Regions from separate parts of the Agarivorans sp. QJM3NY_29 genome, predicted to be linked through region 2. Evidence: predicted binding sites of a transcription regulator. Region 2 holds the regulator's gene; the other holds the start of a gene.

Region 1 (15,743 bases), 2.0 Mb from region 2:
ACTGCGCGTTAATGCAGCCTGCAGCCGATGAACTAGCAGGCTATATTGAAGGGATTCAATTCTCTGAGCCCAAATTCGACGTGATTAATAACGTTGATGTTGCCATTGAGAAAGATGCCAAAGCGATTAAATTAGCGTTAATTAAGCAGCTTTATAGCCCGGTACGTTGGACTGAAACCATCGAAGCCATGGCAGCCAAAGGCATTGAAACTGTATATGAGTGTGGTCCGGGCAAAGTATTGACTGGATTGGTAAAACGAATTCATAAACCATTGGTAGCAGCGACTATTAATGATTTGACATCGATTAAGTCTGCATTAGATAAGTAACGAGGAATATTGATGACTTTACAAGGTAAAGTAGCACTAGTAACGGGAGCCAGTCGTGGAATTGGTCGCGCAATCGCCGAAACGTTGGTTGCCAAAGGCGCTATCGTTATTGGTACCGCAACATCGCAGAAAGGGGCGGAGTCAATCGGTGACTACCTCGGAGAGCATGGTACAGGGCTCGCTTTGGATGTAACCTCCAGCGAATCTATTCAGCAGTTGTTTATCGATATTAAAGCAAAATATGGTGATATCGATATTTTGATCAATAATGCTGGGATTACTCGCGATAACCTGTTGATGCGAATGAAAGATGACGAATGGGAAGACATAATCAATACTAATCTCAGCTCTATCTTTCGTTTAAGTAAAGCGGTATTACGCTCGATGATGAAAAAACGCCATGGGCGTATTATCAGCATCGGCTCCGTTGTTGGCACGATGGGGAATGCGGGTCAGGCAAATTATGCGGCTGCGAAAGCCGGTGTACTTGGTTTCACCCGTTCTTTAGCGCGCGAAGTTGCCTCTAGAGGGATCACCGTAAATGCGATTGCTCCTGGTTTTATTGAAACAGATATGACTCGGGCACTTGACGAGAATCAACGTGGTGCTATCTTGTCGCAAGTGCCTATGGGCCGTTTAGGTGATGCTGAAGAGATTGCAAAGACGGTTGCATTTTTGGCCAGCGACGATGCTGCTTATATTACCGGTGAAACCATTCATGTGAACGGCGGAATGTACATGGTTTAAGCAATGGCTTAAAAAAAACGCAAAAAATTGATAGATCGCAAGTTTTTCATAAAAATAACTACGAAAAATGTGGTTAGACCACTACGGTTAGGCTTGCAAAGTATCTCGGTTTGAATACACTATCGCAACAACGCAGAAGCGTATTACTAAGGAAAAATATTGTCATGAGTGCAATTGAAGAACGTGTTAAAAAAATCATCATTGAGCAACTTGGTGTAAGTGAAGACGAAGTTAAAAACGAAGCGTCTTTTGTTGATGACCTAGGTGCTGATTCTTTAGATACAGTAGAATTGGTTATGGCTTTGGAAGAAGAATTTGATACTGAGATTCCTGATGAAGAAGCTGAAAAAATAACTACTGTACAAGCTGCAATTGATTACGTTCTAAATAATCAAGATTAGTTAAAAAGTGGGCGACATAGGTCGCCCATTTTGCATCCCCCTAAGATAAGTAAATCCCCCCTTGGAGGCATTTCAGTGACTAAGCGTAGAGTCGTTGTTACTGGTATTGGTGCGTTATCACCAGTAGGTAATACCGCTGAATTAACTTGGCAGGCACTCAAAGCAGGCCAAAGTGGTATTGGGCCAATTGAGCATTTCGATATATCCGCATTTCCCACCCGTTTTGCTGGTCTCGTTAAAGACTTCAATGTAGAACAGTTCATGAGTAAGAAAGATGCTCGTAAAATGGACGCGTTTATTCAATATGGTGTCGCTGCTGGCATCATGGCTTTCGAAGATTCGGGTATTGAAGTCTCCGAAGAAAACGCTGACCGGATTGGTGTATCAATTGGTTCGGGCATTGGCGGATTAGGCTTAATTGAGCAAAATCACGAACATTATTTAAAAAATGGACCGCGTAAAATTAGTCCGTTTTTTGTTCCATCAACCATTATCAATATGGTAGCTGGGCATCTTTCTATTATGAAAGGCCTTAAAGGACCGAACATTGCGGTTACAACAGCCTGTACCACAGGCGCTCATGCTATTGGTTTGGCTGCCAGAATGATCGCCTATGGCGATGCTGATACGATGGTGGCTGGCGGTGCTGAAAAAGCATCAACTCATTTAGGTATGGGCGGTTTTGGTGCTGCCAAAGCGCTATCCACTCGCAACGATGATCCATCAAAGGCGAGTCGGCCTTGGGATCAGGATCGCGATGGTTTTGTATTAGGCGATGGCGCTGGCGTGATTGTGCTTGAAGAATATGAAGCGGCAAAAGCTCGTGGCGCTAAGATTTATGCAGAGCTCGTTGGTTTTGGGATGAGTGGTGACGCTTACCATATGACATCTCCACCAGCTGACGGTGATGGTGCTGCACGTTCGATGGCAGCAGCGATTAAAGATGCCGGCATTGATGCTGCGGATATTGATTACATTAATGCCCACGGTACCTCGACTCCGGCAGGTGATATCGCAGAAACTCAAGCGGTGAAAACGGTATTTGGTGAACATGCTAAAACTGTATTGGTTAGCTCTACTAAATCGATGACCGGTCATCTATTAGGTGCCGCAGGCGCTGTTGAAGCGATTATTTCTGTATTAGCAATCCGTGATCAAATCGCTCCGCCAACCATCAACTTGGAAAACCCAAGTGAAGGTTGTGATTTAGATTATGTGGTTGGTCAAGCACGCGAAGCTAAAATCGATTACGCTTTATCCAATTCTTTTGGTTTTGGTGGCACCAACGGTTCGTTAGTATTTAAGAAAGTTGACGATTAAACTCACTTCGATACTATGAAAAATTGAAAGCCTGATGTTCATATCAGGCTTTTTTATGTTTAGGGGCATCACAATTGAAAGTGGTTAACGTTAATAGTCATGATCGTGGTTTAAACTATGGAGATGGTTTTTTCACCACGGTGTTAATTGCTCAAGGCAAACCTGTGTTATGGGATTACCATTGCCAGAGACTGGTAGCCGCGCAACAACAATTGGGATTTCCACAACTTGATTTAGATAGTCTGTACATAGAACTATTAAGTCGAATTGAGCATCCACATGCGGTTGCAAAAATATTGATTTCCCGAGGTGTCGGTGGGCGAGGGTATGCAATTCCAGACAAAGTTGAACCGACGCTGCTTATTTCGATGTCTGCTTACCCCGAGCATTATACATGTTGGCAACAAGATGGCTTAAGTTTAGGGGTGGCCGGCCAACGCTTGGCAGCTGGCTGTAGCTTTTCTTCCATAAAGACGCTCAATCGTTTAGAGCAAGTGATGTTACGTAAGGAAGCGGATCAATCTAAGTTTGATGATTTGATTTGTCTGGATATTTTTGATCACATGATTGAATGTGTATCTTCTAATTTATTCTGGTTAAAAGGAAATACGCTATATAGTCCTGATCTCAAGACGGCTGGTGTCGCAGGGATCCAGCGTCAGTTTCTGATGGACCACTGTCATCATTCGCCTTACAAATGGCAGGTAGGCCAATTTCAACTTGATGAACTCGCAGCAGCAGATGAAATTTTTATTAGCAATGCCGTGCTCCAGTTTGCACCTATAAAACAGTTCAATGAGCGAGTATTCACAGAGCATCATGCTTGTCGTTGGTTTCAACAGTTGGTAATTCGTTTTGCGTAAATTTTTTATTAGCGTCATGCTGTTAGCCATGTTGGTAAGCATTGGCTTTATAAGTTTCAAACATTTTCTGGAACAACAATGGAACCAAGAGAGGAGCAGCCAAGTGGCATTGCTTGCTGTTGAGCCAGGCGATAATTTTTATAAGATGGCTAACTTGGCATTTACTGATGCCGAGCAAGACAATTGGTGGTTAAGGTTTTGGATTAAGCTCAATCCACAATTTGGGAAGATAAAAGTTGGTCACTACCAACTGGCTAAACAGCTTAGCTATGCGACGCTTAGTCAGTTGTTAACGAGCGGTAATGTGGTGCAGCTGAAAGTAAGTTTGATTGAAGGGGAAACCTTTAAACAATTTTGGCAAAAGTTAAACCAAGCCGAAGGCATCAAATCGAGTTCGAAAACTGAGCAAGAACTAGCCTCTTGGTTGGGCAGTGAACGGAGCAAGTTAGAAGGTTTGTTGTTACCGGAAACCTATTTTTACGTCCACGGCACTTCTGCGGAAGAAATTGTTAAACGAGCCTATTTAGCTTTAGACAAAACACTGCTTGCTCATTGGCAGCTACGGGATAAAAATTTACCTTTAGCCAAACCCTATGACGCGCTTATTTTAGCCTCTATTATTGAAAAGGAAACGGGCGCAAAATTCGAGCGTCCGCGAATTGCATCGGTATTTATTAACCGTCTAAATAAAGGCATGCGTTTACAAACCGATCCTACGGTTATTTATGGCATGGGGGACCGTTACGATGGTAATATTCGTCGTAAAGATCTACGTGAGGCTACCGAATATAATACTTATGTAATTAAAGCCTTACCGCCCACACCGATAGCGATGGCGAGTGAAGACGCTATCGCTGCAGCCTTAAACCCTGAACACACCCAATATTTATATTTTGTCGCGAAGGGTCGTGGTGAACATTATTTTTCAAAATCGCTAGCAGAGCACAATCGTGCTGTACGTAAATACATTTTAAAGAAGTAGATGATGACTCCTGGAAAATTTATTGTAATAGAAGGCTTGGAAGGCGCAGGTAAAAGCAGCGCAGTTAGCGCGATTAAAACGGTCCTGAATCACCGTGATATCCCATTTATTAGCACCCGAGAGCCCGGTGGAACGCCAATTGCTGAAGCCCTACGAGACATTGTGAAGCAGGGGATGGCAAACGAACATGTATGTGATAGTACGGAATTGTTGCTGATGTATGCCGCGCGCGCGCAATTGGTAGAAACGCTGATCCGTCCCGCTTTAGCGAACGGTACCTGGGTTATCGGTGATCGCCATGACTTAAGTTCACTCGCCTATCAAGGTGGCGGGCGAGAGCTGGGAATGGCCAAGCTAAAAGCGATTAAGCAGATTGCAATTGGTGATTTTGAACCTGATCTCACCTTGTACTTAGATATTGAGCCGAGTTTAGGTTTGAGTCGAGCCCGCCAGCGCGGGGAGCTCGATCGTATCGAGCAGCAAGATTTGAGCTTCTTTGAACGTACTCGAGAAGTTTATCTACAGCAAGTTGCAGAAAAAGAGAGCATCATGCTTATCGATGCCAGCCAAAACATGGAGCAAGTCGCCGCGTCCATTACGGCGATACTTATCCAATATGTAGATAATATCTAAGCGAGAGTCATTTATGAGTTTGCCCTGGTTAGGCCCAATTTGGAAGCAGTTAGCTTCACAGCTACAACAACAGCACTTTCCTCAATCCATACTATTAAGAGGAGAGAAAGGCCTGGGCAAGCAGCAAATGGCACAATTTCTTGCGAAAACACTGTTATGTACTGAACAGACTCACCAAGCTTGTAATGCTTGTCATAGCTGTCAGGTATTTGAGGCGAATAATCATGGTGGCTTGTATCAGGTGAATCAAGACAAGCCAAAGCTTGATGATATTCGAGCGCTTAGCGCTTGGGCGGGCCAAACTAGTCACCTCGGGCCACATAAGGTTGCTATTATTCACGATATTAGCTTACTCAACGATGCTTCTAATAATGCCTTATTGAAAACACTTGAAGAACCTGTTGATGGCACCTTTTTCATACTCATTAACCACTTACCGTTTAAAGCGATGCCAACCATTCGCAGTCGTTGCCAATCATTTAACCTTCCAACTCCACCACTTGAGTTAGTCAAAACTTGGCTGGTGAAACAAAAAATAAGACTCGATGAAAATTTTCTGCTGATACACCGTTTTTGTAATGGTGCGCCGTTAATCATGGCTGAGTTTTATCGCCAGCAATCACTGAAAGATTTACAGCTGTTTTTAACGCAGTACCAGCAGATGGTTCATGGTCAAACACATAAACTCGGCGATATAATACAAAAACAACCGGCACAACTATCATGGTTAGGCCATACGCTGGCTTTAAGCAGCAGTATTCGTGGAGGATTACTTAATCAAGCATTGTTCCCACAATTACCAGTCAAGCAGTTATCAGCTTCAACCTTAAACAAAGCCTACCAAGATTGGTTATTGTTGGTGAAACAGCTAGAATCATTTCCAAGTTTAAATCTTGGCCAGCAGCTCTACCCATTATTCAATCGATTTAAGGAACCCGTTTCGTGTTAGTTGACTCTCATTGCCACTTAGACCGATTAGATTACCCAGGCAAACATAACAATGTCGCCGATGCTTTAAGTAAAGCGAAACAAGCGGGGGTCGATTATTGTTTGGCGGTTGCTATTTCGCCGGATAAGTTTCCGGCGATGATGGAAAAAGTCGAACAATTCGATAATGTATTTGCCTCTTGTGGTATGCATCCATTGTATGTTCAAGAGCAAGCCTTCGATAAAGCTTTACTCGCTCAATATCTTCAGCAAGCTAAAGTGGTTGCTGTGGGTGAAACTGGCTTAGACTATTTTTATGCAAAAGAACATAAAGAGTTACAGCAGACTGTATTTATTGAGCAGATCCAATTAGCGGTTGAATACAACAAACCTTTAATTGTGCATACTCGTGATGCTCGAGACGATACCCTACGTTTATTGGCTGAGCATCGGGCAGAGCAATGTGGCGGTGTATTACACTGTTTTACCGAAAGTTTAGAGATGGCTCTCGCGGCCATCGAAATGGGTTTTTATATATCAGCGTCTGGCATTATTAGTTTTAATTCAGCAAAAGAATTACAAAAGACCTTTAAGCAGATCCCCCTCGAACGTATTCTCGTTGAAACGGATAGTCCTTACTTAGCGCCGATCCCACATCGCGGTGAAGAGAACCAACCAGCCTATACCCGGGTGGTAGCGGAGTGTTTAGCGAATATCAAAGGCATCAGTTTTGAGCAAGTCGCAGAACAGACCAGTCATAATTTCTTTGAGTTATTTAGTTTAGCTAAACCTTAAAAAGACATCTCCACTCTAATCCTTGAGTGGAGAGTAGGGGAAGGGCTCTTTAAAGAGCCTTGCGCTAATAATCATTTAATTCCAATCTAACTAATTATCTGTTCATTTTTGTTGGCCCAAATCACTGCTAACGGGGTTATGTATCTTGTAGTTAGAGTCACTAGTGACTTCACTTCATGCCTCGTTATCGGCAGATTTATTGTGCGCAATAAGTTACTCATATGATGAATCAGATTGGTATAAGTCTAGCTGTCAACACTGACTTTGCAAACTCAATATAGGCCTTTGTCTTTGACCAATTCTCGCGGGTAAGCATTCTTAATTTTGTTGCGGATCCACTTTCCTAAACCAATCACTTGGTCTTTATAAATTAAGGCTACTTCACCACGATTACTATTTGGGTAGGCGATATCTTTTCCCTGATAAAAGTGATGTGCTTGCTGTTCATCAAGTGTGACCGTATTTTTCCCGATCAAAGCGCCTAAGCTGGTGATCGCATCATGGCTGGTTCGAAAACCTTGCTTGAATGATTCGGCAAGCTTTAGACCAACTCGTTCAAAACGCATTTCATCCTTTATGGCTAAGAACGTATCGGGGATTAACCAATAGCTGTCGCCCTTTATAAATACGCTATAGGATTCTGGCAGACTTAAAGCAAAACCATCCGTAAAGTGCCGTTTAATCGCTTGGCATTGTTTGGTATTGGCTTTATGGTAAGTAAAACCCTTAATATTTTTTTGTATTTTCTCTGCTGACAATCCATGCGTTGTTTTACGCAGGGCTGCAACAAAGAAGCCTTCACTATCGAAATATTGCGGCCATATATGCAAGTAACCTTCCTCGGTTAAGGCTCGCTCAGCACCGGGAAATAAATCGGCAAGTTGAAGTGGGGCTAACTGCTTCGGATATTCAGACATCAAGCGGGAGATAACTTGCTGGTTTTCTTGTCGATTGAGGGTGCAGGTGGAATATACCAATAAGCCTTCAGGCTTCAAAGCAAACAGAGCACTTTCCAAGAGCTTAAATTGTAAGGCGGAGATCTCGCTCAGGTGCTGTTCACTCCAGTTTTCTAAGGCTAAGGGATCTTTTCTTAAGGTGCCTTCACCAGAGCATGGTGCATCCAATAAAATGGCATCAAATTTTTCAGGCATCCACTGGCCAAATACTTCCGCGCTAAAGTGAGTGATAGCAGCGTTATTTACACCACAGCGTAATAAGTTTGCACTAAGCACTTTAATTCGACTAGCTGAAAACTCATTGGCAATGATGACGCCACAACCGTTGAGCTGAGCGGCAATTTGAGTGGTTTTTGACCCTGGGGCGGCGGCGGCATCCAAAATGAGGCTGTCGTCTTGTCCTTGGTAAAAATTAAACAAAGCACTCACTGGCAACATCGAGCTTGCTTCTTGGATATAAAATAGCCCGGCCATATGTTCAGCAGTATTACCTAAAGAAACACTGTCTTCTGCACGATCGATCCAAAAGCCTTGTTCACACCAAGGAATAGGCTGCAATTGCCAATCAAGTTGGTCTGCAAGGCTGATAAATGCCGAGACCGATATTTTTAAAGTATTGACTCGAATACTCTTGCGCAAAGGTTGTTGGCATATGTCTTTAAAGCTTGCCAAACTCAAATCGTTAGGTAGATCTTGTTCAATACGCGAAATGAACTGGCTGGGAAAGTTAATCGTTTTCGACAAAATAAATAGATTTCAGTTAAGGTTGAATTGATGGGCTCCATTGTAGCCATTTTTCATCATAAGTGGACTGCAATTCAAACTTATCTTCGTTTGCGGCTGCTTTCGCTAAGGGCAGTTTATCTGGAGTTGCAAAAGCAATCCCCCCACTGAGTAGTGTTTCCATTGAATCCACTCGAATGTCTGCGCCACTTAAACCCAGTTTCACATCGATACCGGATGCATTCCAAAAAAGGCTATTGGCTCTCACTAAGTGACGATATTTAGAGTTTATCTTCAGTCTAGCCATGATTTTAGAACCATCAAGGCTTAACTTAGCTGCATCGACTTTACCCACCTGGTATTGCTTATATAACACTGGGCTACCAACTTTCAAAGAACCAAAGTGGCTAGCACTAAGCCACACAATCAAGGCCTTACGATCGGTATTGGGTTGCTGTTTATGTAAACTAAATTCTAGCCTAGGCTGACCTTTGCCAGGTAAGGCACTGATAAAGTCACCTTTTACTAGCGTGTCTAAGTTTTTAACAGAAGAAAGGCTGAGCTGTGCACTCTCTTGCCAATAGAGGCTACCAGTTCGAGCAAAATTACGATAATAAGGATAATCAAGTTCAGCTGTTGCGGTTAATCCGCTGAGCGAATCGTCAAAGCTTAAATCGACGATTCTTCCAATTTGCTGGCCTTGGTATTTTATTGGCATATGCCGGCGTAAACCTTGAGCATCTTGACTATGCAGCTTGATGGTCAGTTGTCGTTTGGTCGCAGATTGCTTATCTTTGTGGACTATTCTCTGGGTTTCTTTGGCTAATTGATCAAACTGGTCAACACTTATTCCGCCAATCATTAGGCTTTTGAGCGACTCACTATTCACTGATAGCCCATCAAGGCTGGCTTGAATTTCGATGCCTGATGCGTGCCAAAAACGGCTGTGGTTGGTGATAAGGTGTCTATATTGCCCTTCAATGATAAGATCAATTTGTAACTCGCCATTCGCGGCCAATTGATAATGGCTCACTTTTCCTATCGGTAATTTGTGGTATAGAACCGGCGAGCCTTCTCCAAGTGAGCCCAATTCTTCAGTCATTAAACGTAACTTAAGCGCCGGTTGCGATTTCTCTTTAGAAAGTTTCGCAGCTTGTTGGTTTGGGTAGAGAGTGAATTGTTTTTGGGTCGAAGCGGTGGTGCTTGTTCCCGGCATTAAGACAATCGGCGTGTTTAAAAAACCACTTAAGCCACTACTTTCCACACTAATACCATTGATGTCAGCTCGCAGAGCTAAGGGACTCTGTAAGTAGAAACGACTATTTTTTGAAACCAGTGATACATAATCAGGCTCAATAAAGGCATCTATCTCAAAATGACGCTTAACTAAACGTATATTACTTAATTGACCAATGCTCAGGCCTTGATAGATAACAGGACTACCAATGGTAAGATCGCGCACGTTATCGCTTAGTAAGCGTAACGACTTACTGCCTAAAGGTGGTTTTACGGTTTGCGATAATCGAAAGCTATTTTGTAGTTCTTGAGGGGAGGGGTCGCTATAGACTTCAATTTGTTTTGCACCGATCAAAGCATCAATATTTTTGAACCCCTTAAGACTGATGTTCGGTTTAATTAGTACCAGTTGTGTGCTCTGGTTAAACAGCCCTTCGTACTTGGGTTCAACTAGAGCTTTGGCCACAAAATCATCTTGGCTACTGTTAGTGTTTATCTCAGTAATGAAACCGACGACAGCGCCGCGATAGAGCAATTTACTACGTTGCGCAATCAGGCCATATTGTTTTGCCATGGTAATTTCAATGACTTTGCCGCGATGGGCCTCTTGCAAGTTATTAAAAAGTTTAAATTGGTGACCCTTGACTGCGACAGGAGAATCTGGGGGGCTATCAAAACTGATCCCGCCCGTAATAACACTGGCTAAACCTTCACTGCTAATTTGCATCCCGTCCAGAGAGATATCGGCTTTAAAACCACTTACATTCCAAAAGTGCGAATTAGTCTTCACTAAATGTGCAAATTGCGGCTTAATCAAGATGTCAAATTCAACTTGTAGGTCATTTTTAAGCTGAAATCGCTGTACATCCCCAACCTTGATCTTTTTATAGTAGATACCGGAGCCGATATTTAAAGAACCTAAATCAGCGGCACTTAGTTTTAAGTTTAAACCTTCCCCACGCACTATATTGGGAGGCTCATTTAGCGCGACAAACTGTTCGGCAAGTTCTCCAGTTCCTGGATTTAGTTCGATGTAGTTTCCGGATACTAAGGCATCTAAACCGCTAATTTCGGTGATTGATGCTTTTGGACGAACTAACCAGAACTGGGCATCGCTAGTAAGAAGACTTTCTGCTTCGCGTTTGATTTCAACTTTTACCACCACGCCCTGAAGTTTAGGACCCAGTTTGACTGACTTAACCACACCGATATCGAGCCCTTGGTAAAATACTTGGGTTTGACCTGTTGTGATGCCTTGGGCGCTTTCGAAAACAATATCAATTTTTATCCCCGCTTCTGACCAGGCCTTAAATAGTAACCATCCGCCGAGTAATACAGCCAAAATGGGTAGCAGCCAAATGGGAGAAATAATTCGTTCTTTTTTATACTCTGCGGTACTAATTTTATTCAATTTCTTTATCCCAAATGAGTCTGGTATCGAAAGACTTCGCAGCAAATAAGGTCAATAGCACCACTGCACCAAAGGCAGTTGCCCCTGCACCCGCTTCCACGCCAACCAAATTATTACGCTCAAATACCGCGATCATAATCGACAATACAAATAAATCTAACATTGACCACTTACCTATAATGTCGATGATCCGATAAATAACAATACGTTGCTTGTTAGTTAAGTTAAAACGGAAATGTAAGCTTAATAATATGACCGCTAAGCCGATGAGTTTCATGACCGGAACAACAATACTGGCGACAAAAACCACAATGGCAATTCCGACCATGTCATCTTTAATCAATGAAGCGACTCCCGACATAATGGTTTCGTATTGCGGAGCCCCCCGAGTAGTCAGCACCGTAATCGGTAATAAATTCGCAGGGAATAGACCGATGGTAGCGGTGATAACGAAAGCCCAACAGCGCTGTAAACTATTCGGTAATCGACTATGCACTGGCATATGACAACGTGGACAAGTCGCCTGTTCAACTGGCATCGTTAATTCGCAATGCCTGCATAACTTTAAACCGAGTTGTTTAGCTGATGTGAACATAACGATCCCAATAATCAGCCGCTCGATAGCGTTGAACCAAATAAGTGGACAAAAACAAGGTGGTACAAATACACCATAGCCCGTAACCTAGGTGGATATCTGCAAAATCAACCAGTTTAACTAAGGCCACTAAAAAGCTGACGATATACACTTCGATCATGCTCCAATCAATTAAGTCGTCTTGAAAGTGCAGCGCGGTAGCCAAACCGGGCGATTTCCAAGCGATTGCGAGGCTAAAAGACGTGTAAGAAACTAAACTAAAAAGTAAGATTGGCGCAATAAAACTGGCAAGAAAAACACAAAAGCCGACTAAATAATGCCCATGTTCCAGCAATAATACCGTGCCACGCAGTATGTTTGCTGAGTTAGGGATCCCTAATACTGTGAAGCTGAGTAGCGGGTAGGTATTGGCGAGAATAACCATGACTAAACAGGCTAAAGAAAGCGCTAGTTGACTTGAAAAACGAAGCGAAGAACCACGAAATAACACCTGGTCACAGCGGGGACAAGTGGTCACTTGGCCAGCCTTACATTGTTGCTGCTTTTCGAGCAACAAGTCACAGCTAGGGCAAATGGACAGCTTTGATATTTCTAAAGAATTCATAGTTATGTATATTAGCTCAACTAAGCTACAGAATACTGCATAATTTTTCTCTCTAGTAGTTTTGTGATTGATGATGCATAATAACCTGTACATAAAAACAGTAGATGGAGGCAGCCGTGGCTGTAATTATTAAATATGTCGTCGAACGTAACGGTGTAGAAAAAATGACTTTTAGCTCAAAAAAACAAGCCGACAGTTACGACAAGATGTTAGATGTCGCCGATCAGCTTACTTTATTAGTGAAACATGCCGATCCTAAAATGAGTGAGGCGCAAGCTGAAAACCTAGGTTACTTCTTGTCTTTGCAACGCAATGCGGTGCAACAGTTATTAAAAGGCCAAGAGTTTTCGGAATCAATGATTGAAGCAGAAGAGGAATAGCGCTTGCAGCAAGTTTCTAGCAGGTATCTAACCCTCGCCAAGCAAATTTCAGCCTTGCTTGATAGAGATTTACCCTATATTTCTAATTTGGCTAATTTTTCGGCCTTGTTATGGATGGAGTTAGAGCATATTAATTGGGTCGGCTGCTATCTCATTAATCAAAGCAACGACACATTGTTGTTAGGTCCTTTTCAAGGCAAACCAGCTTGTAGCTCCATTGTTGTGGGCAAAGGTGTCTGCGGAGAAGCCTTCGCCAAACAAAGCTCTATCTGTGTTCCCGACGTCCACCAGTTTCCCGGCCATATTGCTTGTGATGGCGCAAGCGCGTCGGAAATCGTGGTCCCGTTTCATCTAAATGGTCGACTGATAGGAGTGATTGATATCGATAGCCCACAGCTTTCACGATTCGACGATTCTGATCAAATTGGTATCGAGTATTTAGTTAAAGAGCTAGAAAATAACTTATCAGAAGTGCATTTTTAATGGCTTTTCAATATACCCTCACTATAATAGCCGAAATCAGCCCTATCGCTGTACCAGTAAAGATGTATAAGAAAGGTCATCATGGAACAAACTAATAAACTGAAAAATAGTAAAGAAGTTATTCAATATTTAGCGACTCAATTTCCGCTTTGTTTTTCGACGGAAGGTGAAGCTAAGCCACTTAAAATTGGTATTTTTCAGGATTTAGCTGAACGTCTTAAAGAAGATGAAAAAATCAGTAATACCGTATTGCGCTCAGCTTTACGTCAATACACTTCAAGTTGGCGTTACTTACATGGCGTGAAGGTGGGCTCCAAACGAGTTGACCTAGACGGCGTTGAAGGTGCAGAGATTGAGCAAGAGCATGTTGAACATGCACAAAAAACCTTAAAAGAGAGTAAAGATAAAGCCTTTGCTCACAAAAAGGCGCAAGCAGAAAAAGCTAACAAAGCTAAATTGGCTGAGCGTAAGGCAAAAGCTGATGTAAAACGCAACGAGAAACCCAAAGCCAGTGTTAGTAAACCTGCGGTAGAGAAAAAACCAATCGAGAAAATTGATAGTAAAGATTTGGTTGCAGGCAAAGAAGTGAGGGTATTAGTTGGTCAGACTCCTATGCCTGGGCAGATTTCCGAAGTCAGTAAAGATGGCATTGCGGTCACGCTTAAAAGCGGTATGTTAGTAAAAGTGAAAGCTGAGCATATCGTTGCATAAATTAATTTAGTAGTGAGATAGGTGCCTATGAAATATTCGAGCCGTCTTTGGCTGTTTTTTTTAACACTCTGTTATTCAACATTTTTGTTAGCTCAAACGGCTAATTTAAGCGAAGAAGCTTTACCGACATTAAGTCAGCAAAGTCAACATGCTACAGCGGCTAAAAGGATAAGTGCGCTCTACTCTCGCTCGCATTACCGTAGTATTCCCTTTGACGATGAATTATCGAGTGAGATTTTCGATAAATACATCCAACAACTTGATTACAATCGTAGCTTGTTTCTAAAAGAAGATATTGCTCGTTTTGAACGTTATCGTTATGTTTTAGACCAAGATATTCCAGCTGGCCGTTTGGAACCGCTTTATTCTATTTTTGACTTGTCGCTAAAACGTCGTTATCAGCAATTAGTATATTCGTTGCAGGTGATTGACGAGCAAATGGATTTTAGTAAAGACGAACAGTTTCAATTTGACCGTAGCAAGGCAGATTGGCCAAAAGATCAAGCTGAAGTCAAGGAGCTATGGCGATTAAAAGTTAAGTACGATGCACTAAGCCTTAAATTGGCGGGGCGTGACCACGATAAAATCGTTGAAATTTTAGCAAAACGTTATAACAGCGCGATTAAACGTCTGGTACAAACCTCGAGTGAAGATGTTTTTCAAACTGCAATGAATGCTTATTCTCGCAGTATCGAACCTCACACTAGTTATCTTTCTCCCCGTACCGCCGAACGCTTTCAAATGGAGATGAACTTATCTTTAGAAGGGATTGGGGCAGTACTGCAGGGCGAAGATGAATACACCATTATTCGTAGTTTGGTTCCCGGAGGCCCTGCGGCGCTGAGTAACCAATTAGGGCCAGACGATAAAATTGTTGGTGTAGCACAAGGCGAAGGCGAATTTGTTGATATTATCGGTTGGCGTTTAGATGATGTTGTCGATCTTATCAAAGGACCTAAAGGAACTACGGTTCGCTTAGAAATATTATCTTCTCATGGCAAGGTCGACGGTAAAACTAAAATTGTTGGCATCGTTCGCGATAAAGTTCGTCTGGAAGATCGCGCCGCTAAAAGTGAAGTATTAGAGATTGAAGGAAAGAAAGTAGGGGTACTGAATGTCCCTAGTTTTTACGTTAATCTGAGCAAGGACGCGAGCAAAGAACTGGCTAAACTAGCAGAGCAAAATATTAGCTCTTTAGTGGTTGATCTTCGTGGTAATGGCGGAGGCGCGTTGACCGAAGCCACTGCGTTAACTGGTTTATTTATCCCGCAAGGTCCGGTGGTTCAAGTTCGAGACCAATTGGGACGAATTAGTGTCAATAGCGATACCAGTAACCATGTGAATTACGATGGCCCAATGGTTATTTTAATCGATCGTTATAGCGCGTCAGCGTCTGAGATTTTTGCTGCAGCACTGCAAGATTACGGCCGAGCAATTATTGTGGGCGAACAAAGCTATGGTAAAGGTACTGTGCAACAGCATCGTGGTTTAGGCCGTATTTATGATTTATATGAAAACGAACTTGGCCATGTACAATATACAATTGCTAAGTTTTATCGAATTAATGGCGGCAGTACTCAACATCGAGGTGTGATCCCTGACATTGCTTACCCGGTGGCATTGTTGCCGGAAGAAACCGGAGAAAGC
Region 2 (15,743 bases):
GGTACCCACCAGGAGTGGATCACATCCTCCGAAGTCATTAAAAAACGAACCTTCTTGCCGACTGGCAGCACCAGTGGATGATCTACTTCCAATAAGTAGTTATCGCGCTTAGCAAGCTTGCCCTGTACTTGCTTCATATCCGAGGCCAACACGCTGTAGTATTCCAGCTCATGATCAAAATAGCGGTAGTGCCACTTCCACTGCGAACCAGTGACTTGAATAGTGAGATCGGCATCGGAAGGATCTTCCATCGCTAATAAGGTTTTTGTGGCAGGAATCGCCATGCCGATTAAAATGATGAAGGGAATTATCGTCCAGACAATTTCAACTTTGGTGCTCTCATGAAATTGTGCGGCAACGGCTCCCTTGGACTTTCGATGATGAAAAATCGCCCAGAACATCACCCCAAACACCACCAGCCCAATGACACAACATATATAAAAAATAGTCATGTGCAAGCCGTAAACCTGCTCACTAATGGCGGTGACACCAGGGCGTAAATTGAACGACATCGTTTGTTGCGCCCATGCTTGATTCACCCAACATGCCAGCAATACTAGCGGTATCCATCGGCCCACAGCGCTCTCCTTTGCTCGTAGCCAAGGCCGGTCACTTCACTGCAAACATCGCTGCTTACAATAATAAAGTGGCCGCAAAATAAGGGAAAACTCCCTTCCCAAAGCAGCAAGGCTTCGCAATTAAAATACCTTACTGCTTATAAAATAGACGCTTAGTTAAATAATTGTAAAGATAATGTTATAAATATAGACATTTAAAATAAAAGCTGTGAAGTAAACGACAAAAGCCCAAATTGCTATAATTTGGGCTTTAAAAAGAAGGGAACTTAGTTTTAGGGAGTAACTACATCCAGTCTGCGGTACGGATGATCCCCACCGCTAAACCTTCAATATCAACACTTTGATACTCTAAATCAACTTCGATAGTTGAAAGTGCTTCGTTCTCGGGATGAAGGTAGACCATTTTCCCGTCACGTTGAAAGCGCTTCACAGTGACTTCATCGTCTAAGCGCGCCACCACCACCTGACCATTATGCACATCGTTGGTTTTATGCACCGCTAATAAATCGCCATCCATAATTCCGATGTCTTTCATGCTCATGCCCTGCACCCGCAATAAATAATCGGCATGCGGATGAAACAAATTAGCATCGACCGCATAGTGCGACTCAACATGTTGTTGTGCCAAAATAGGGGCACCTGCGGCCACTTGTCCAATCAGCGGCAAGCCGATTTCTTCTGGCTCGTCATTCGCGGCATTAGCAGGTAAATGGTCTTCGCTAATACGGATCCCGCGCGAAGCGCCGGGGATCATCTCAATCACCCCTTTTTTAGCTAAGGCGCGTAAATGTTCTTCGGCAGCATTGGCCGAGCGAAAGCCCAGCTCTTTGGCGATTTCAGCGCGAGTTGGCGGCATGCCTGTGTCTTGAATGTTACGACGGATCAATTCAAACACTTCGGTTTGACGGGGCGTTAAGGGTTTCATAATCTACCTGTAAGTTTATACAGCACACTGTTAGTATATACAGCATGATTAATGAAGCAAGGTTTTATCTCGAATCAACAGCTTAAGTGTAGGTTTCAGTTTCATTGGAACTCTTACCGCTACTTTGAAACTACACCCGATATTTTGTGACGCCATCACAAATAAGCAGAGGTTGGGATAAAGAAGGATACGAAAAGTCTAGCCAACTCATTTTTGGACATAAGTTTGTCAGTTACATTACTAAATTAGGATATAACGGATTAGTTAAAGTATGGGAAGGTAACGCCAAGCTCACCTGCAGTTTTTGCGGAGAGCAATTTTGCAAAATGGAGCTACACGACATACACAATTGAGCGTAGCAAAAGATGTCAGGTGCAGCTTTTTGTGTACGCCCAGCATGGGCATGAACTAATGAGGTGAAAGTCCTCTGTAGGAAGGTCACCGTTTAATAATATTTTGATTATTAAACGCTAACTACTAGCGAATGGCAAGGGCATTGCCGCGAGGGAATGTCTGAAGGAAGCCGGACGCAAATCTGCGAGCTGATGAACAAGAACATCATATGAGGCGTAGGCTGGAGGCGAGTTGGCACAAGACAACGAAGCCATGTGATCTAACGGCCACCGTAAATGATGCAGCAGTGCAGAGACAGTACATGTTCTTATCTGGGGAGATCTGCTTAACAGGCGATCGTTAAACTCACTAGCTTGGCCGCTAGCTCAAACAGGCCTGGCACTTAAGTCTCATCAACTTAAGTGAGCAAATACGATGAACAACGATAGCGCTATTTGGGGTAACTCAAACGGTGATTAAGCAGAAGTCAGCAGACGGCATAGTAGCCCAACGCCCATCGTAATGGTTGGGACATGGTGAAGGCCTGAACCTGAAAATCAATGAGGAGCCTGTGCAGCTCATTGTCTCCGTATCCGACCGGACTGAGGAGTCATGGCGCAAAAAACAGAAGCCATCATTGGAATGCAAAGGAGCTAATCGGCCGTTGTATTTTAACCGTTTTCAGGAAACGCCCTGTGCGGAGCCGCATGCAGGGTGTTGTGGGGGCTGGAGGTTAGACACCTCCGGCTACCCGATTATATGCGTTGTTTAAATTAAAGTACGTTTAATACCACAGGACGGTTACTTTTCTTTATAGCCTTCATTATATTGGACTTGTTAACATGGTGTATTTGATGAAATTGTTGATTAAATTTCATTGAAATAATAAAAATATAAGATTGTGTCAGCGATACAAATATGTCCGAAATTTCCCTCGCGTTTTCAACATCTTGGGCAGGAAAATAATTTAGAGCGGATATGTGTTGCATGTTTGATTTTCGGGCAGTATGAGTATCCTCACATAAATCAGAATACTGTTTTTTTATGTCATTAAAGCATGATTTAAGAGGTTCATCTGAAAACAAACTAATTTTAGAAGCCTCTTCAAATATTTTGTACACACGCTTTTCAGAAGTTATGTCTGGCAGTTCTTCCACTGAAATTCCTTTTGCAAAAGTCTCAATTGAACTCCGCAACATTAGCCTAGAAGCCTTATACCCACCATTAAAGGTAAGAAAAAAGCTGTTCCCTAAATCAGACAAAGACTCAAAGAGATAGTTTTTACAATCATCATTATTGTTAAAGCCGTTATTGTCGAGATCTTGGCTATTAAGCTCAACTAACAAAGCTAATAGGGAAAAATATTTTTTATGTATTTTGGAAATAATAGGCAACATAGCTGTGTTTTCAGCAAGGCCTTGAAGGTTATAGTTTTTTATAAATCTGACTAACTGTTCTAAGTCAGCTGATAACTCTCTAGACATTCAATTACCTATCAAGATTCATTTAATTTTGAAATCGCTTCATTCCAAGAGAAATCTATATCATTACGAGATTTTTTGAATTGAATTAACTTGTCGTCACTTTCCGTCAACACGGATAATGCATCCATCACAGTTAATAGTTTATCTTTGTCTACTTTTGTAATCTCTGTAACAATAAAGCCAATTAACTCGTATCGAGAACGTCGATCATTTCTAGACATTTTGATACTAAATAGGTTTTCTGCAAACTCTACAATATCCATGTTTGTCCTAAACAACTCTTTGTCCTGCAGGAGAAATGGCAAAACACCTATATAATGTTTCATTTTATTGACCTGTTGAACCTCAGGAATTACTGACTTAGCAGGTTCAATTTGACTACGGAGCAGCTCTGAAATACTTTCGAGATCTACTTTTTTCTTAGAATTCAACAGCCAAGCTAGCTCTTCAATAAAGTTAGCGGCTTGTAAGACTTTGTTTTTATCTCTAACTTTCATCGTCTATCCTTGTAAGCATTTCATCTACAATGCCCGACAGAGCGGTTTTAATTGCTGTGTCACTCAAATCTAAAATAAAGTTGTTTAATTGTTTACCTGCTACTTCCGTACGCTTAGGTAATTCTCTATTGTAAATTAAACTACCCCACCTTGAGTTCGAAGCGATAGTGCTTTTAGCAGAATTATATACTCTTGTACCTTTCTCTGTAATAGTTAAAACTAAGCCAATACACTTGATAGAGAGATCAAGGTCGTCTTTCTTTTCTCTTACAATATTATTCAGCAAATCTATCCCTGTTAAGGAAATGGGATCTGCCTTAACAGGTATTAAGTAATAATCTGATGCTATTAATGCGCTTGTCATCCATAAAGATGGCGTTGGTGGTGTATCTATTATTACATAATCAAATTGTTCCTGATTGCTTTGAAGGTACTTTTTAAGTCTATTTTCACGTCCTTCACCGGGTGCAATCTCTAACCTGTACAGCTCTAAATTTCCGGGCAAACACCATAGATTATTTTTTACTTTTACTGGCTCTATATCTGCGAGTATTTTCGCAGTGTTTTTAGATGCGCCATTGACCACACTAACACTGATTTTAGTTTCCTTATCAAAGAGATCAGTGATAGTTTCTTTTTTTTCTTTTAGGTGGTTCATGTATTGTTCAGGAGTGAAAAGACATTGAGTAGCGTTAAACTGAGGATCAATATCTACGATCAATACTTTTTTGTTGTATCTACGCGATAAGCTATCTGCAATATTTACTGATAATGTTGTTTTACCAACACCACCTTTCATGTTTATTAAACTAATAACCTTCAAAATAACTTCCTTTATTTACATTGATTTTCACTTCACACTTCCATACACAGGTACTTCACAAACATACAATTGAATCGCCACCTAATCCATAGACACTTTGTTACATAAGAAAAAGTAGGTCAAATAATCTCGTATGGAAATGAGATACAGAACCGTTCTAGCTTAGAATGGGGCATAAATGAGTTAGAGCTCACAACTTTTTGCTGTAGCGATAAAACTAGCTGCATTTGGTTTAAAGCTAGGCGAGCACAAAACGGGATACCGCCTAGTCTTGAGGTCCCCTGTCCGCACTTTTCAAAGAGCGACTTGATGTGACTGCTATGCACCACTTACACCGGAAATAGGCGCTCAAACTCTACAAAAGCTGTTTCTTGGAAGAATCTCTTTAGCTCAAAATACTGACAGGCTAAGGCATCATGAATATTTGGATCAACCCCCATAGCTTCTAGGGCTCTTGCTGTTTCCTCTGAAACCTCTTCCAGGCAAGCAGCATACCGAACCGGCATGTTATGCATATTGGTTAGAACTGTATTTATAAAGTTTGAAGCCTCTTCTGAGTATGCAGATTTTGAAAGGGCCTTAAGTTTAAGCAAACGACTAAAATACTCCTCGGAAGAATCATCGCAAGAGCCATTGTAATGCTTAAGATAATGCAAAATATCCAATAGCTCTATATGAATCTTTAGACGCTCAACCCTTTGACTGATATCTCTTTGATTCTTTGTGAAGCACAAAGCAACCACGGAAATAACTAAGGAAATCAAAGCAACTCCCAGTGTTACAAAATCTGTTAGTTTTGGATTCCCAAGGTTGTTAACCGCTTCAACCAATAACTCCATATCAGACACAAAACTCTCCTTGTGATGTATAGCATTTGTATATTGCGATCTTACAAGATTTGCCACTTCATAAAGTAGGAGGTATCAACAAACTTATCAAAAAATACAAAGACTTGGCTACTCATCTTTGCGTGGTTTATGAAGCTGGCCCTTGTGAATTTTGGTTACACCGTCATTTAGTTAAGAACGGTATTGAGTGCTGGGTAGTGGCTCCCGCCCTTATCCCTAAAGCACCAAGCTATAAAGTAAAAACAGATAGGCGTGACACCTAGATAATTTGATTAATTACATTCGGGATAGGCAATCGTCATAGCTTCTTCGAAACCTTCTTTGCGAAATTCAATTTCTTTATTTAGATCTGGAAGTACGACTGTTACATAATCTTTGTTTCTACCGTTACCAGAAGCTAACACTTCAATGATTTCGCTAGTAGCTACAAACACTAGACTGTGATCAGTCGCTGAAGCTTGTACCTTAATTTTACTGTGCTCATATCCGTCATAGATGTACACGTCATAAAGCGAACCTACATCTAGGCTCTCTTTTCTAAAGATAATAGAAAGTATTGGGGACTTACTCGGACATCCAAACGTTAACGTTACTACCCCCCCTTTACCCTCGTTTACGAATGATTCAGTAGAGATAGCAAGCAAATCGTCCTTCTCACCTTTATACACAATCCGTTTACCGCCGTCGTAAATTGTCTGCCACGGTTTGTAGAAGTATTCGTTATAGCCGAGAGCTTGGTTACGTTTATTCCAATCTACTTCCATTGTGTACAAAAATGGTTTGTTGGCTTGTTCTTCATTAATTGAGTTGGTATCAGCTAAGTAAGGTAGTGTAATAACCTTGTTCGGGTGGCCGTGGAAGTCACCCGAATTTTCTTTATTATTGAACTGTGTCAACACTGATTGAATCAAATCTTTATTGTTAGCAACACGCTTATCTTTTTGGCTGCTAAAGCTTTGACTGATTGCTGAACCTGCCCAAAGTAGTTCACGATCACGATAGCTGAATGCATCATGATTTTTATAAATCGCGATACCAGCAGTCGAGATAATATGACTCGATGAAGCATTTTTAATGTCGAATGAGGTTATTTTTGTGTCAATAGAGTTCGAGTGAACATTTAGAGAACCTGCTCCAGTCGTGGAAATGATACGTGAATTGCTAGTTTTAAAGTCATCACCATAGTTAGCTTCTGCTGTATAACCTTCATCGTGAATGAACACTTTAAAGTTGCAGTTGAAACCTATGATGTAATCAGCATTCTGCTGGTTGTAAACGCGCTTGAAACCGTATTTGGTCAAGTCGTTGATGATGTATTTCGCACACTCAATTGATGGACCATATGTCTGGTTCTGAATATCTTGTTCATCATTGTAGCTGTTGATTGCCAAAACGTAAGTACCAACAGGGATATTAGTCTCTTTGAAGTTGGAACTCACATCAATATCAGATGTAAGCTGGTTAGGCGTGACTTGACAGCCAGCTAATAATGCGATGAATGACGGTACAATTAGTTTCTTCATATAGAGCCTAAACTGCCTGATGTTCAAAAAATTCATTGATTTTGTAACATATCAACTACGCTCAGATGCAGCGGCATTAGTTAATTAGTGTCACTACTTCGTTTATACACAACCTAGGCATTTTCAATTTATGTATGTTAAAAGACTGCATTCTGTAGTCGATACTATGTATCCAAGTGTTTAAATCCACTTACACAAAGTTAGTTATGAGCCTGCACAATATCTTTAGCTAACTGCAAAGCAAGCTCTTGGCTAAGTTTAGTTGTAGTCACTCGTAATCCAAGCGCTTTCCCATCAATGTCAAACTGACTACCAGGTCTCACCAACCAACCATGCTTAGATAGCTCGTATGCGCTGGCTTGAGGGTCACCATTGACCGGAACCCACAAATTTACACCTTCAACAGGACCTTGAATAGATAATCCATTCGCTGCAAGTGCTTCAATCAACCATTGGTTCCTTTGTCTACAGTGTTGGCTCATCACTTGAAGCTGCTGGTCGATACTGTCAGATTTCAGTGCGGTGATAACTAAAGATTGCAGGATACGACTCACCCAGTTCATACCAATAGTCAGTCGGCTTTGAAGGCGTTCAGTTGTAACTGGATCAGCCGCTACGAAAGCAAGCCTGAGATCCGGTCCCAGCCCTTTTGAGACTGAGCGAAAAACACCCCAATACAATGAGTTTTCGGGAATTAAATTGTAGTAAGGTTGCTCAGCAAGTAATGCGAAGTGATCATCGATTAACACCAGTACATTTGGATAGCGACTGAGAACTTCTCGAATCGCTTCTGCTCGTTGTTTGCTATAACAGCATCCCGTCGGGTTGTGCGCTCTTGGGGTAATCAGTACCGCACGAGCACCTTTGCTGAGTTTGGATTCAAGTTCATCGGCGACCATCCCATCTGAGTCAATGCTAACCCCGACTGGATGCATACCTGCCAACTTGATTGCCGTCGATGACCCCAGATAACAAGGGTCTTCGACTATAACTTGATCACCAGGTAATAGATGGGCCGACATCAGGCGTTCCAATGAATCAACCGCACCACTTGTTATCGAAAGGCCCATATTGGCCGGACATACGTCCTTGAACCATTCACGACCAAACTGATCAATTTCAGGCAAAATGGGCGCTTCACCATACACAAATTGTCTTAATTGCGCTTTTGCAGCTAATTGGTCAAGGCTTGGAAACCACTCTTTACGGAGGTTACCGTCAGCAAGATCCATTAATTTCGTTTCTGTTATGCCGTCTTGTTGTTGGGTTGAATGGCGAGATTTCACACGCGTCCCTAAACGGCCTTTAGTCTCGGCGAGACCTGATTTTACAAGGCGCTGATATACGCCTGCAACAGTATTTCTATTAACACCGACTTCTGCTGCGAGCTCTCTTACAGGTGGCAGCGCGTCCCCCTCTTTGAGATGCCCCGACGCAATTGAACAACGGACAGACTCAAATAATTCCTGTCCGGTTTGCCCTTTTATCTTGACCTTCATCTTTGTCCTATGACAATATTTATATCAAACCATGACAATAAAGTTTTATGACTATAACTAAGATATCACTTGTTAGTGGTTTTTTCATTATTGTCTCTTAGCTCTCTATAAACACACGTAATGAAAGGAATTTATCTATGATATTTAATGGAATCAGTGCTTTCCCTATTACCCCAATGCCGGATGAGCGAGTGGATGTTACCGCATATAGTCAGGTTCTAGGTCGATTAATCGATGCACAAGTAGACTCTATATGTGCGTTAGGCTCGACAGGTTTATATCCTTATTTAAACGCACAAGAAAAACATCATGCGATCTCAACTGCTGTCGAAATGGCGGGAGATATTCCCGTCTTGGTCGGCATCGGGTCTTTGCGATTAAGGGATGTGCTCGCGAATGCTGAGCAAGCGGAGCAGCTCGGAGCCAAAGGACTTTTACTCGCGCCAATTTCTTATCAACGGCTATTCGATGAGGAAGTCTATGAACTCTATCGCCGTGTATCTGAAAGTGTTTCGATCCCGATTTGTGTATATGACAACCCAGCCGCCACTCACTTTACCTTTAGTGACCAGCTCCATGCAGAGGTCGCAAAGCTGAAAATGGTGCAGTCAATCAAGTTCCCAGGGATGCAATTTGAAGATCAGGGCCAACGCAGAGTTCAGCAGCTGAAAAAACTTGTGCCAGACAATGTCACGATTGGCATTAGTGGTGACGCCTTTGCTTCTAATGGCATTCAATCCGGATGTGATGTTTGGTATTCCGTTCTAGCCGGTTTGTTCCCAAGAACGGCTCAACATCTGTTTGAGCAAGCGAAACTTTGCACCCCTGAGCAAGCGAAACAACTCTCCCTAAAATATGACCAACTGTGGCAACTGTTCTCAGATAATCTCGGTGGAATGCGCGTAATGGCAAGTGCTGCTGAACTATTGGGCTATGCCGAATCCCCGTGTCTACCAGCTCCTTTGACCGGACTAAACAGTCAATCCAAGCTCGTTGTGCAAAAGCTGATTTCAGAGCTCGAGCTCGCTTAACGCTCACTGTAGGGAAAGTATATGGACGATATTCGTAGCACAACAGCAAAGGTTCAAAGTGATAAGACTTTGTTGTATCTGTACTTCAGCCTAGCTTGCTTTGCCAGAACGGCGAGAGGTGCTGCGTAGGCTGGAGGCGAGTTGGCACAAGACAACGAAGCCATGTGATCTAACGGCTACCGTATATGATGCAGCAGTGCAGAGAAAAGAGAAAGTGCATGTTCTACTTCTTATAAACAAAGAGTGGGGAAATCTGCTTAACAAGCGATCGTTTAACTCACGCTATGGCGATTTGGTAATCCCCCCGAAAATTAATCCCATGCAAAAGTAGAATTTTCTCGTATAGTAAATACAGGAGATTCAACATGAAAAAGTCACGTTACACGGACAGTCAGATCTTATCTATTCTCAAGCAGGCTGAGGCTGGTACACCTGTTCCTGAGCTCTGTCGTGAGCATGGAATGAGCAACGCAACCTTTTACAAGTGGCGTTCGAAATACGGCGGTATGGACGCATCCCTTATGGCGCGGATGAAAGAACTCGAAGATGAAAATCGACGGCTTAAAAAGATGTATGCGGAAGAACGCCTTAAAGCAGAGGTGATCTCAGAGGCGATGGCAAAAAAGTGGTGAAGCCCTGTGAGCGTCGATTGATGGCTCAGCGTTCGGTGGCGAACTATCACATCAGCATTAAAAGTGCATGCTATTGGTTTGGGATCAGCGAGACCTGCTATCGCTATAAATCGAAGCTTCAACCTGAGAATGAGTTGATAGCTCAGGAGTTAGTAACGCTGTGCAACAGTGAAGACTGCTCTGACTGGGGCTTTGGCCTGTGTTTTCACCATTTGCGGAACGTTAAAGGGTATACATGGAACCATAAGCGGGTTTATCGGATCTACTGCGAATTGGCTCTAAACTTACGTATTAGGCCAAAACGACGCCTGAATCGCCATACGCCAGAGCCTCTTAAAGAGCCGATTAAAACAAACCAAGTTTGGTCCGTGGACTTTATGCATGATCAGCTATCTGATGGCCGGAAGTACCGTTTATTCAATGTGATAGATGATTACAAACGTGAAGGTCTGGCGTCAGAACCTGATTTTTCAATGCCCACAGTACGAGTCACTCGGATCTTAGAGCAGCTCATCGAACAACGAACCAAACCTGTTGCGATCCGCTGCGACAATGGTCCTGAGTTCATTAGCCATGCGTTTATTAAATGGGCCAACAACCACGACATTCGAATCGATTATATTCAGCCAGGAAACCCACAACAAAACGCCTATATAGAAAGGTTCAACCGTACTATGAGGTTTGGCTTAGTGAGTAAGTATTTGTTTGACACACTTGAAGATGTTCAAGATCGGGCGACCCAATGGTTATGGTTCTACAATCATCAACGACCACACCTTGCAAATGGAGGGTTCCCACCACTAAAAACGGCAGCATGAATTCTACGAATAAATGCGGTTAATAATGGGAGGATTACCTGGGTGTCTAGTTTATTTCTTGGGTTGTTCCTATAAGTGTCGTTTTGGCTTGATTTATGTAATACATCTTGCAGTTATCAAAGTTACGTTATTGATATTACTTGACTTTAATTATTCATTCACTTGTTTAACATCGATGCTTTTCCATAGCTTCCTGACAGACTTTTTCTATTTGTTCTCTAAACCATATGTGAGAGGTATCTTCTTGGAGTCGAGGGTGCCACATCATCGAAATGGCAATTTCATCAGTGTGAACTGGAAGTTCAAATGCCCATAAGTGAGATTTGTTAGAATTTATTGATTCATTCAGCAAAAATGAAGCTGGAACTAATGCGATTAAATCTGAATGTCTAGCTATCTCAAGTGCAGCAGGAAAATTGGGTACAGTCGCAGCGATGTGTCGACTGACGCCTTGTGCTTTGAGTTCTTCATCAACAGGCCCTGAAAAGTCGCCTCTTCGAGACGCGATAATATGACTAAATTGACAGTATTGTTGAGCCGTTACTTTTTTACATTGATCAAGTGGGTGTCCTTTTCTGACGATACTAACGAAGTGATCGTAAAACAAGGCTTTGATACGGATTTCAGGCCCCATATTTTTGACTACTCCAATTTCTAAATCGACTTTCCCTTCTCTAAGAGCCTTAGAACTTTTTTGTTGTTTAGGCATAAATCGTAAACGTACTTTCGGTGCATGTTTCGCAATGTGAGCAATGATTTTTGATGCAAAAATTTCAATAAACCCGTCGTTGGCACGAATGCTAAAAGTACGTTCGAGTGTCGGCAAATCTTCAGGTTGAATATTTGGCTGAAGGATATTTATCGCTTCAAGCACGGTATGTCTTGTTCGCTCTTTAATAGACTCAGCATAAGGGGTCAATACCATTTTTCGTCCGGCACGAACCAATAGTTGATCGCCGGTGATTAAACGTAATCGTGCTAATGTTCGGCTCATCGCTGAGGTGCTTAAAGATAACTGATTAGCGGCGCCTGTGACACTTTTCTCCGTGAGTAAAACGTCCAGTGCAGCCAGCAAGCTCATATCAGGTATTGTCATCGTTTTCCCCTGAATTTTTTGTTGCATCTAAATGATATGGCGTTTGATGCAACTATATAGTGAAATTGGTGCGTCTTCCGCCTCATATGATAACAATTTAGACTGTAATCGTTCAAAGAAAAGAGGTGGAAATATATGGCACTATTTATAACTCAAGCTGGTGATGACGGGTTGCCAGGTAAAGAACGATTATTTGCGATGTTAGCCGTCATGCTCACGACTACGATGAATGTCTTTGATGGCTCGATGATCAATATAGCATTGCCACAGATGTCAACATCATTAGGTGTTAGTGCTTCAGACGCAGTTTGGATTGCTAATGGTTACCTACTTGCTGTGGCGATGTCTCTGGCTATTTTTTCGGCACTGGCGACTCGCATCGGTTTTCGTAAACAGTTTATTGGTGGATTGATCCTTTTTAGTCTGTCGTCTGTGGGGTGTGCTCTCTCTTCTTCATTATCTGAGCTGGTTGTGATGCGTTTTATTCAGGGGATTGGGGGGGCGGCCACGCTCAGTATCGCTCCGGCACTCCTTAGAACGATTTTTCCTACCCGATTACTTGGACGGACTTTAGGGATTAACGCATTATTAATTGCTACATGTACCGCAGTCGCACCATTAATCAGTGGTGCTTTTTTGGTTACGTTAAACTGGTCGTGGCTGTTTATGATTAACGTTCCATTGGGTATTGCAGCGGTAATTTTTTCGAAACAATTTCTGCCTAAGCCCGCAGAGCTTGATACTCGTCCTTTAGATAAAACAGGCGCATTGTTTTCTGTCATCATGCTGGGTAGCACTATTTTGTGTGCGAACTCGTTTTCTAAACATGCAATCGGTTATAACGAGCAACAAGCATTAATTTATGCGGTAACTGCGCTAGTGAGTGGGGTGGCATTTGTTTATCGTCAGCGCAAGGCTGTTGCGCCTTTATTGCCGCTAGAAATATTTTCAAATCAGCGTTTTTCTTTATCTGCGATGACATCGTTCATTTCGTTTATCGCACAGGGGATGACTTTTATTGCACTGCCATTTTTATATGAGAGTGTTTATGGCTATAGCCCGCTCACATCTGCGTTGCTTTTCCTTCCATGGCCGGTAGGTATTGTTTTTTCTGCGCCTCATGCAGGGAGGCTGGCTGATAAAAAACATCCCGCTATGATTTCGACGTTCGGACTTGTCATTTTTGGTATTGGATTACTTTTATTAATTGGCCTCCCACAAACACCATCAGTGTTAGATATTGCCTGGAGGAGTTTAATTTGTGGTGTTGGTTTTGGCTTCTTTCAAAGTCCGAATAACCGCGAAATGATGGCTAATGTTGAGGCTAATTTTAGCAGTTATGCTTCAGGAGTACTGGCGATGATGAGAACCTTTGGTCAATGCCTTGGTACTGCGATTATTGGCATCATGCTATCTCAGTCAGATTCTCTTTCCTCCTCTGGCAATAGTGTACACCTAGGGTTGTGGTTTGCTATTGGTGCAGTATTTTTAGCTATTTTATTCAGTATTGGTAGAATTAAAAAATAAAACAAAGTGTAGTTGCAGGGAAACTAGTCCAAGGAGTAAAAAGAGTTTTTCATAATTATAGTAATTCACGTTTTACTAAATTAAGTAGAAACATTAAAAAGGTTCTGTCTAAAAGTGAGTTAGCTCGACTCTTTGTATCCATTTTTATCCTAACCCTACCCATTCGTGAATCCAAGAGTGATGTAGTGGCAACCATTAGAGAGTTAAGGCGTTTTTTGTGAATACTCGGGCACAGCTCAATAAGCATTTGGTGTAGAATTTGAATTTCGCGCATCCTGACTGCCTCCGTGCAGGTTTGATAGGAAAGGTTTTTGGCGAAATTAATTAGATCAAACAACGGGATGCGCGTCTACTTATATGAATTCTCAAGAGATTATGAGGGGATTCGCTAGATTGCGGCGTTATGTTTTTAGGATACCTCGGTGAAAATTATTAGCCTTTATCTCTTTCTCTTCTTGTTTTCAGCTAACTCTTATTCATGTGGATTTTTCACTGGCCTATTTACTACTGAGAATGTATCTATCGATTATGTAGGCAAAATAAACTTTGGTGAGTTTAAGAAAACTAAGAGTTTGACTCAGATCCCTATTACATTTACAGGTGGTAAGTGGCTACAGAATTCAGGTATTGCGTTTAAAAAAGTTATCGCTAATGTTTCTAATTTCGAGATTAATATTACAATTCAAACATGTTTAGCTAGCAGTGGTAGCCAGAATAAAGACCAATCAATAATAGTTAGCAAGCTTCTGTCGGGAAAATATAAAGTTAATTATGTTAACCCTGATGATAGTGTTGTATATATTGGTGAAGTAAAAATATAACAAATAAAAATAGGTGTCGCGCAGCCGACACCTTGTTCGGGTGCTGGAGGATCCCCTCATAAATCTTTGAGTCCCGCAGAGTGACTCAACCAGCGAAACTCGTTAATTGCCCAGCGTATTCGCTGCTCTGTGATAACGTACTCAGGTCTTCGCCGTACTTCTTTTCCTAACCTTACAACAGATAAAACCGCCCGTTCACGAATGGTATTGGCCTGAAAGTGTCGCTGCCAACCCACTTGCTGAGCCACTAAACCTAAGCACCACAAAATAATGTCAGCCAGTAAAGCTATCAGCAGCAGTACGTCATACCGGCGTGGCCATCGTGAGCGACTGTGGCGTAAACCAAAACCGTATTGTGGGCTTTTTAAGTCTCGAAAGGTTTCTTCTATTTGCATCCGTTTGGCATATAACTTCGTCACTTGTATCGCATTAAAGAGTTCGGGCGGTAAGTTAGTGGTGAGTACCCAAGGTTCTTTGGCAGAGCGGTGATAAAGAACCTTGGCTGAATGGTTATTACTTGAGCGACGAGAGCGTTTATCTTTACGGTGTTTATCCTTAGATTTAAATACATATAAGTGACAGGGCATGGGTTTCTTTCGCGCTAATTGCACTGCTCCTATATAGCGCGCTTTATTGTTTGCTGAAGCATAAAGTGTTTTGGTGAGCTCCCATTGTTCATTGAGCTGATAGCAGACTTCTCCCCGCAACCTACCCAACCAATACCAGCCGTAAGAGGCTACTTCTCTAAATGCGATAACCCGCATCCGTCACTATGAGCGGTGTGCAGCCTTTGGGTAGCACGCTGGCTAGCTCAGATAAGAACTGATGATGACGACGAGGTGCATTGTAATCTTTGAACTCGAAGGTGCGTTCATACAAAGTAATAGAGCGGCCTTTTATTGAGATAGATGCACGCAAGGTCATCATGCGTCATTGCTCACGCACATCAGCCCAATCGGCCAAGACCACAGGCATGGGATTAGCCCCGCAAATCTGCCGAGCATGCCATTGGTATATCGCTAAACGCTCACTATTTAAATGGTGGTTACCTAGCAAGCGGTCCATACGTTTAATGCAGTGTTTAGGTGAAACCCTGCTGGTTATATTGCGCCCGAGTTCAGTGAGAGACAATTTGTCGTCATCTAATAGTGATGTAGTGGCAACCATAACCATTAGAGAGTTAAGGCGTTTTTTGTGAATATTGGGGCACAGCTCAATAAGCATTTGGTGTAGAATTTGAATTTCGCGCATCCTGACTGCCTCCGTGCAGGTTTGATAGGAAAGGTTTTTGGCGAAATTAATTAGATC

Evidence for each region. The regulator LexA, encoded in region 2, represses DNA repair genes until DNA is damaged. The targets are predictions, from matches to a motif close to TACTGTATNNNNATACAGTA.
Region 1: the regulator LexA is predicted to act here: its motif matches at 12,606-12,625, upstream of ACRRS0_RS11600 (YebG family protein).

What each region holds. Positions count from the first base shown of each region.
Region 1 is NZ_CP194036.2:2,521,354-2,537,096, reverse strand. Features, by position in the region: gene fabD (ACP S-malonyltransferase) at 1-329, shown strand, start outside; gene fabG (3-oxoacyl-ACP reductase FabG) at 342-1,076, shown strand; gene acpP (acyl carrier protein) at 1,241-1,477, shown strand; gene fabF (beta-ketoacyl-ACP synthase II) at 1,553-2,797, shown strand; gene pabC (aminodeoxychorismate lyase) at 2,878-3,660, shown strand; gene mltG (endolytic transglycosylase MltG) at 3,653-4,642, shown strand; gene tmk (dTMP kinase) at 4,643-5,275, shown strand; gene ACRRS0_RS11630 (DNA polymerase III subunit) at 5,289-6,224, shown strand; gene ACRRS0_RS11625 (TatD family hydrolase) at 6,218-6,997, shown strand; gene rsmF (16S rRNA (cytosine(1407)-C(5))-methyltransferase RsmF) at 7,270-8,697, opposite strand; gene ACRRS0_RS11615 (MlaD family protein) at 8,714-11,323, opposite strand; gene ACRRS0_RS11610 (paraquat-inducible protein A) at 11,316-11,918, opposite strand; gene ACRRS0_RS11605 (paraquat-inducible protein A) at 11,902-12,435, opposite strand; gene ACRRS0_RS11600 (YebG family protein) at 12,639-12,902, shown strand; gene ACRRS0_RS11595 (GAF domain-containing protein) at 12,906-13,385, shown strand; gene proQ (RNA chaperone ProQ) at 13,467-14,096, shown strand; gene prc (carboxy terminal-processing peptidase) at 14,124-15,743, shown strand, end outside.
Region 2 is NZ_CP194036.2:4,498,248-4,513,990, forward strand. Features, by position in the region: gene coxB (cytochrome c oxidase subunit II) at 1-512, opposite strand, end outside; gene lexA (transcriptional repressor LexA) at 862-1,503, opposite strand; gene ACRRS0_RS20480 (hypothetical protein) at 2,610-3,320, opposite strand; gene ACRRS0_RS20485 (hypothetical protein) at 3,332-3,817, opposite strand; gene ACRRS0_RS20490 (ParA family protein) at 3,807-4,640, opposite strand; gene ACRRS0_RS20495 (hypothetical protein) at 4,970-5,488, opposite strand; gene ACRRS0_RS20500 (hypothetical protein) at 5,761-7,011, opposite strand; gene ACRRS0_RS20505 (aminotransferase class I/II-fold pyridoxal phosphate-dependent enzyme) at 7,212-8,510, opposite strand; gene ACRRS0_RS20510 (dihydrodipicolinate synthase family protein) at 8,648-9,541, shown strand; one part of gene ACRRS0_RS20515 (IS3 family transposase) at 9,907-10,156, shown strand; one part of gene ACRRS0_RS20515 (IS3 family transposase) at 10,156-10,991, shown strand; gene ACRRS0_RS20520 (LysR family transcriptional regulator) at 11,158-12,087, opposite strand; gene ACRRS0_RS20525 (DHA2 family efflux MFS transporter permease subunit) at 12,223-13,614, shown strand; gene ACRRS0_RS20530 (hypothetical protein) at 14,037-14,435, shown strand; partial or broken gene ACRRS0_RS20535 (IS4 family transposase) at 14,492-15,686, opposite strand.